2 regions of the Nocardiopsis sp. NPDC058789 genome follow, and region 2 is predicted to be linked to the other one. Evidence: riboswitches for the same ligand, from Rfam matches in the RefSeq annotation. Region 2 holds a riboswitch; the other holds the start of a gene.
The links. A riboswitch is a leader RNA that binds a small molecule or an ion and turns the genes downstream of it on or off. The one in region 2 is predicted to bind S-adenosylmethionine.
Positions count from the first base shown of each region.

Region 1: it holds a riboswitch for S-adenosylmethionine, as region 2 does, so the genes downstream of both, ACFW3L_RS18145 (TIGR04028 family ABC transporter substrate-binding protein) here and thrC (threonine synthase) in region 2, are expected to answer to the same signal.

Region 1 covers NZ_JBHYOW010000011.1:167,068-170,876, forward strand. The annotation lists gene ACFW3L_RS18140 (ABC transporter permease) at 1-459, opposite strand, end outside; gene ACFW3L_RS18145 (TIGR04028 family ABC transporter substrate-binding protein) at 579-2,231, opposite strand; SAM riboswitch class IV at 2,311-2,422, opposite strand; gene ACFW3L_RS18150 (PPOX class F420-dependent oxidoreductase) at 2,568-3,029, opposite strand; gene ACFW3L_RS18155 (glycosyltransferase) at 3,432-3,809, opposite strand, start outside.
Region 2 covers NZ_JBHYOW010000005.1:87,861-91,669, forward strand. The annotation lists gene ACFW3L_RS08275 (ubiquitin-like small modifier protein 1) at 33-311, opposite strand; gene thrC (threonine synthase) at 356-1,615, opposite strand; SAM riboswitch class I at 1,629-1,769, opposite strand; gene ACFW3L_RS08285 (trehalose-6-phosphate synthase) at 2,040-3,485, shown strand.

The sequences.
Region 1 (3,809 bases), on a different contig from region 2:
GAGCAGGATGCCGAGCCAGAAGACCGGGACCGACACGAACAGCGACGGCAGTGACCGCAGGAGTCCGCGAATCCAGGCCAGCCGGGGATAGGTGGACAGGAAGGCCACGGCCGTCGCCAGGACCAGCGCCGTGACGAACCCGAGGAGGGCGAGCTGGAGGGTACCGGGCAGGGCCTCGGCGATCAGGTGGCGCACGGCGGTGCCGCTCTGGACGGAGTGTCCGAAGTCGCCGCTCAGGAACCCGAGCAGGGTGTGCGCGTACTGCTGGTGGGCGGGGACGTCGACCCCGTAGGTCGCGCGCAGGGCGGCGATCTGCTCGGGCGACAGGCCGAGCTCGGGGTTCTCGAACCGGATCATGACGGCGTCGCCGGGCATGGCCTGGAGCAGCACGAACGCCGCTGTGAACGCGGCGAGCAACACCACCACGGCCTGCCCGACCCGTCGGAGTACGTAGCTCATCCGACCTCTCTGAGGTGTGGACTTCCAGGGACGGGTGGGACGGGAGCGGAACGGTGAGGGGCGGAGACGGAGGACGGTGGGCACCGACCGACCAGGGCCGTGCGGCGCCCACCGGCCCGCTACTCGTCCAGCCAGACCTCGTGGAAGCTGGGCCGGGCCACCGACTCGAACGCCACGCCGTGCACGCTGGGAGCGGTGCCGTACACCTGCGGCTCCTCGAACAGCGGGATGACGTAGGCCTGCTCGCTCAGGTGGGCCTGCACGGCCGCGCTGGCCTCGTCGCGGTCCTCGGGCTCGGCGGCGGAGGCCACCTCCTCCAGCAGTTCCTCCAGTTCCTCGTCCTGGACCGAGTCGTCGCCCGGGTCACGGTTGAGCAGGGTGTTGCGGTTCTGCGAGTGGTACTGGCTCTTGATGACGTCGTGGTCGGCGCGACCCACCATGGAGTGGTAGATCTGCACCTGGTCGGGGTCGTTGATCGCCTCGGCGTAGGTACCGGCGTCGGCGGCGAGGATCCGGAGGTCGACGCCGATCCCGGCGAGCTGCTGACTGATCAGCGTCAGCGCCTCGAACGACCGAGGCTGCGGAGCCGCCTCGTTGACCACGAGGGTGAGCGGGGTGCCGTCCTTCTCGCGGACCCCGTCGGAACCGAGCTCCCAGCCGGCTTCGTCGAGGAGCTCCTCGGCCCGCTCGGGGTCGTACTCCAGGTGCTCGGACTGGTCGGCGTAGCCCCGGGCGGTGGTGCTCAGGGTGGAGGTGGCCAGCGGGTAGTGATCCGTGTAGATGGTGTCCACGACCTCCTGCCGGTCGATCCCGGCGACCAGCGCCTGCCGCACGGGGAGTTCGGAGAGGATCTCGTTGCCCAGGCGCAGGCTGAGGCTGTTGTTGACCCCGTTGGTCTGCGGGGCGTGGACCGTGAACCCGGCCTCCTCGACCTGTCTCTCGTCCTGGGCCTGGACGTAGCGGACGAAGTGGGCCTGTCCGGCGATCAGCGAGCCCACGCGGACGCTGTCCTCGGGGGTGACGCTGACCTGGACCTCGTCCAGGTGGGCGCGGCCCTGGTTCTCCCGGCTCGGCGGCGCCCAGGCGTAGTCCTCCCGCGCGGTGAGGGTGAGGGAGGTGCCGATCTCCTCCTCGGTGATGGTGAAGGGCCCCGTGCCGATCACCTCGGTGGAGTTGCCCGGGCCGAAGCCCTCCAGGGAAAGGTCGAGCGTGTCCTCGGAGAGCAGGCCGGAGTTGATGGTGGAGGTGGCCTGGAGGAAGCCGGGTGAGGGGGCGTCGAAGTGGAACCGGACCGTGGTCTCGTCCAGGACCTCGCTGCCCCCGTAGTTGTTGATCGCCTCGGAGACGATCAGCGCGCGGTCCTGGTCGCCCTGTCCGTAGAGGTCGAAGTTCTTGGCGACCACCTCCGCGTCCAGCGGGGAGCCGTCGGAGAAGGTGACGTCGTCCCGGAGTGTGAAGGTGTACTCGGTGGCGTCGTCGTTGACCTCCCACTCCGTGGCGATCCAGGGCTCGAACTCCAGGGTCTCGGGGTCCTGGTACACCAGCCGGTCGGTGACGTTGTTGACCAGGCCGCCGTTGGGGTAGAAGCCCGCGGACGGCGGATAGAGGGAGTCGTGGGCCTGGTGTTCCAGGTAGACGAGGGTGCCTCCCGGGACGGGCCCACCGTCGCCCCCCGTTCCTGAGGAGGCGGAGGCACCGCAGCCCGTCAGGGTCATCAGGCCGACGGCCGCGAGCAGGGACAGGGCACGTACCGGTGTCGTGGAGTGGGACACGTTCTTCCTCTCGGGGACCGACGGGGACGACCCTCGGACCCGGTGTCACCTCGGGTCCGGGCGGGGTCCCTCTCGCGTCGGGTAGCACTTGCGCCCGCTGGTCGCGGACACCCGGTCTTGCTCGGGAGCACCCCACCGCCGTACGAGGGTTGCTGTCCCGCCTGCCGAGCCAGACAGCGGAACTCTTGACCTGACAAAAACATATCATACCAGTAGGAAAACTATAGATAGCGGCCGAGTCCGCCCCAGGGGGAATGCCCGGTAGGGCCCCCTCCGGGACACGACCGTGGAGCCGCCGGGCCCGGTGGGGGCTTCAGCGAGGCGGCTGCCGCCTGATCAGACCCGGTCCGCCGGGAACCCGCCCGTGGCCACGGGCCCCCACCGCTCGGGCGTGACCCGCACGAGCGCCTTGCCCTGGCGGTGCATCGCCTCGCGGTACTCGTCCCAGTCGGGGTGCTCCCCGGAGATGACCCGGAAGTACTCCACGAGGGGTTCGACGGCGTCCTCGCCGTCGATGACCTCGGCCGTGCCGTCGACCTGCACCCAGGGCCCGTCGAAGTCCTCGGAGAGGACGACGACGCTGACCCGTGGGTCCCTGCTCGCGTTACGGGCCTTGGCCCGCTCCGGATAGGTGGAGACCACGATCCGGCCCTCGGTGTCGACCCCGCAGGTCACCGGCGAGGCCTGGGGACCGCCGTCCGCTCGCCGGGTGAGCAGAAGCGCCCGGTGCCGGGGCCGCACGAACTCCAGGAGCCCGTCGAGGTCGACCTTGGTGTTGGTGGCGATGTTGGGTGCCATGTGCCCGCTTCCCAGAAGACGTCTCCAGCAACGCTAGACTATCCAGCAAACCCCGACGGGGCCGTGCCCCAAGCCGAGTCGGCAGGTGTCGTGCACGTATCGGGTGCGAAGTCGGCCAGCTGCTCCCTGCGTCGCGGGGAGCAGACCCTGGCCGCGATCGGCGGCGCGGACGAGGCGGGTCCATCCCCGCGTGCGCGGGGAGCAGCGGTAGCGCGTGAGCAGCTCGAACGGAGTTTCGGGTCCATCCCCGCGTGCGCGGGGAGCAGACTTCTTGAACAGGGAACTTACCAGTGACAAGGGGTCGTTTTTCCAACTTCTCGAAAGTTGGACACTGGTGATTTCCATCGACGAACGTGATTCTTGCGCATAACTGCATGCATGTTGGTAGGAACGACCCGAGGGTCAGTTGGCGGCCGTGAGAAGGACGTCCACGAGGCGTTCGGCGGCGTCGGGCATGCCCTTCGAGCGGGCCTGGGAGGCGATGGCGTCGCGGGTGGCCGGGTCAGCGAGGAGCGGCTCGACGGCGGCCTGGAGGTTGGCCGGGTTGACCTCGCCGAGGAGCGCCACGGCGGCGCCCGACTCCTGGAGGTGACGGGCGTTGTGCGCCTGCTCGTTCCCCGCGGAGGAAGCCAGCGGGATGAACACGGCGGCCTTGCCGAGAGCGGTGAGTTCGGCGATCGTACCGGCACCGCTGCGGGAGATGACCACGTCGGCGAGGGCCAGCACGTCGGGGAGCTCCGGACCGACGAAGGCGGTCAGGTGGTACCGCTGGGCGAGGGC
Region 2 (3,809 bases):
CGGCACCCGCCCCGTCCCTGTGGTGCCTCGGGTCAGCAGCCCCCGGCGACGGCGGGGATGATCGAGATCTGCTGGCCGTCGCGGACCTCGGTCTGGAGGCCCTTCTCGAAACGGACGTCCTCGTCACCGACGTAGACGTTGACGAAGCGGCGGACCTTGCCGTTGTCGTCCAGCACACGGGCGCGGATACCCGGGTGGTTGGCCTCCAGGTCGTCGAGGACCTCGGCCAGGGTGCCGCCCTCGGCGGTCACCTCCGACACGTCGTTGGTGTAGGTGCGCAGGATGGTGGGCACGCGGACGCTGACGCTCATGGTGTTCGTACTCCTGGGACGTGGGTGGTGGGAGGGGACGCGCTTCAGGCCAGTCCCTCGGCCTTGAAGGCCTCCAGGGACGGCTTGATGGTGGCGGTGACCCCGGAGTCGACGGCGTTGAGGGTCTTGAGCCCGTCACCCGTGTTGACGATAACCGTCTCCGCCTCGGGGTCGAGCGTGCCCTCGCGGACGAGCTTGCGCAGGACGCCGGTGGTCACGCCGCCCGCGGTCTCCGCGAAGATGCCCTCCGTGCGGGCCAGCAGCTTGATGGCGTCCACGATCTCGTCGTCGCCCACGTGCTCGATCGCACCGCCCGTCCGGGTGGCGATGTCCAGCACGTACGGGCCGTCCGCCGGGTTGCCGATCGCCAGCGACTTGGCGATCGTGTCCGGCTTGACCGGCTGGATGACGTCGTGCCCGTCGGCCCAGGCCCGGGCGACCGGCGAGCAGCCGGTGGCCTGCGCGCCGAACACCTTGTACGGCCGGTCCTCGACCAGCCCCACCCGGATCAGCTCCTGGAAGCCCTTGTCGATCTTGGTGAGCTGGGAGCCGGACGCGATCGGGATGACGATCTGCTCGGGCAGGCGCCAGCCGAGCTGTTCCGCGATCTCGTAGGCCAGCGTCTTGGAGCCCTCGGCGTAGTACGGCCGCAGGTTGACGTTGGTGAAGCCCCAGCTCTCGCCCGCCTCGTCCCCGATGAGCTCGGAGCAGAAGCGGTTGACGTCGTCGTAGTTGCCGTCGATGGCCACGACCTTGCCGCCGTACACGGCGGCCATCACGACCTTGCCCTCCTCCAGACCGGCCGGGATGAACACGCACGAGTCGAACCCGGCGCGGGCCGCGGCGGCGCCCACGGCTCCGGCGAGGTTGCCGGTGGAGGAGCAGGAGAGGGTGGTGAAGCCGAAGGTGCGGGCGGCCTCGACGGCGATCGCGACCACGCGGTCCTTGAAGGAGTGCGTGGGGTTGGCCGAGTCGTCCTTGACGTGCAGGGAGCGCAGGCCGAGCTCGGCGGCGAGGCGGTCGGCCCTGACCAGGGGGGTGAGGCCGGGGTTCATGTTGGGCAGGTCGGCCACGTTGTCGGGGACCGGGAGGAGGGAGCGGTAGCGCCAGATGTTCTTGGGGCCGCTCTCGATCTGCTCGCGGGTGACGGTCCCGAAGTCGTAGGCGATCTCCAGGGGGCCGAAACAGAACTGGCAGGCGAAGATCGGGGCGAGGTCGTAGCGCTCACCGCACTCCCGACAGGACAGGGCGGTCCCGGGGCCGAAGGCGCGGACGGAGGTGGGTTCAGCGGCGGCAATCGCCATGGCGAGGCGTCTCCCCTCATCTTTCCTGGTGGCCACCTTGACCCCAGGCCGGAGTTGGCACCTGTCTCGACGGGCCGCGGTGATCGCGGTTCCACATGTCGAGATGGTTGCCGGGGCTTCGCAGGGCCGGTCCCTCCACCCCTCTGGATGAGCAATATGAAGTTGTGGCGGTTCTTCTCCGAGAACGCACCGTCACTGTAACTGAGGTGCTGACAGATTTTCCACGCCGGGTGATCCGGATTACACAATCCGGCTCGCATGGTGAGACGACACCGTCCACGTGGGGCGCGACCCGGGAGCGGCTCGCCCGCCCGTGTGACGGTGTCCACGGTTGACCCCGAGGGGGTTTGGGGCCGCTGCCCGCAGGCGAGACCTAGGGGGAATGCGTGATCCCCGGACCATCCTTCGTCGAGAGGACGACCACGTGGACAAGGCTCAGATCCTCATAGCCTCCAACAGGGGCCCGGTCTCCTTCTCCACCGCCGACGACGGCTCGCTGTCACACCGTCGGGGCGGCGGCGGGCTGGTCTCGGGGATGATCTCCGTGGCCACCGAGATCGACGGGCTGTGGGTGTGCGCGGCCCTGTCCGAGGCCGACCGTCGGGCCGCCGCCGAGGCGCCGGGGGCCCGTCTGGACCTCGCGCACGATCTCGACGGCATGCGTGTCCACATGCTGGAACTCCCTGAGACGACCTTCGCGGGCGCCTACACCGGAGTCGCCAACTCGACCCTGTGGTTCGTGCAGCACATGCTGTACGACACCCCGAACAGCCCCTCCTTCGGCTCGGAGTTCCGGAGCCTGTGGGAGGACTACGCGGCCTACAACAACGCCTTCGCGGAGGCGCTGGTCAGCGGTGCCGCCGAGAACGCGCGCGTGGCCGTGCAGGACTACCACCTGGCCCTGGTGCCGCGCATCCTCCGGGCCCGCCGCCCCGACCTGCGGATCGCGCACTTCTCGCACACCCCCTGGGCCCCGCCCGAGTACTTTCGGATGCTGCCCGCCCAGATGGCGCGGGAACTGCTGGAGGGGATGCTCGGCGCGGACCGGCTGGGGTTCCTCAGCCCGCGCTGGGCCGACGCGTTCCTGCGCTGCTGCGCCGAGATCCTCCGTGCCGACGTCGACCTCGAACGCCGCACCGTGGAGTACGGCGGCCGGGTCGTCGAGGTGGGTGTGCACGCCCTGGGCGCGGACGAGGAGGACCTGCGGGAGAGCGCCTCGGAACCGGCGGTGGCGGACCGCCGGCGCACGCTGGGCGAGGCCGTGGGCGACACCCGGCTGATCGTCCGGGTGGACCGCACCGAGCTGTCCAAGAACATCGTGCGCGGGCTGGAGGCGTACCGGGAGCTGTTGACGGCGCACCCGGAGTGGCGGGGCCGGGTCACCCACCTGGCGTTCGCCTACCCGAGCCGTGGGGACGTACCCGAGTACCGGGAGTACACGGACGCGGTGCTGCGGACCGCCAAGGAGATCAACGAGGAGTTCGCCACCCCGGAGTGGACCCCGCTGGTGCTGGAGGTCAACGACGACTACCCGCGTTCGCTGGCGTCGTTCCAGATGGCCGACGTGCTGCTGGTGAACCCGATCCGGGACGGCATGAACCTGGTGGCCAAGGAGGGCCCGGTGCTCTCCGAGCGCGACTCGGTGCTGGTGCTCTCGCGTGAGGCGGGGGCGGCGGACGAGCTGGGCGACGACGCGCTGCTGGTCAACCCCTACGACACCGTGGAGACCGCCGAGGCGCTGCACCGGGCGCTGTCGATGTCCGAGGGCGAGCGCAAGGAGCGCCGGGAGCGGCTGGCCGAGGCCGCCGTGGCGCTGCCGCCGCGCCGCTGGTTCCAGGAGCAGCTGCGCGCCCTGGGCGCGCACGGCTAGGCCGTGTTTTTGTGGATGCTTTCGCCGGTGGCGGCGGAGCCGCCATCGATGCGAGCGGCCGTCTCCCCTACTGTGCCCTGCTTCGCAAGCTCCGCAGTGTCGCACAGCGGGGGCCCGGCAATCTCTCGCAAGCCGTGGAGCGAAGCTGCCCCTACTGTGCGCTGCTACGCAAGCTCCGCAGCTTCGCACAGCGGGGGCCCGCCCGGGTTTGGCTGTCCGAGCTTCATCGGCGCAGTGAGAGGCAGCCTGGTGGTCGCGAGCGCGGAATGATCCAAACAACACGGCCTAGGCCGCCGGAACGACGCGAGGGCGTGTCCCGTGCTG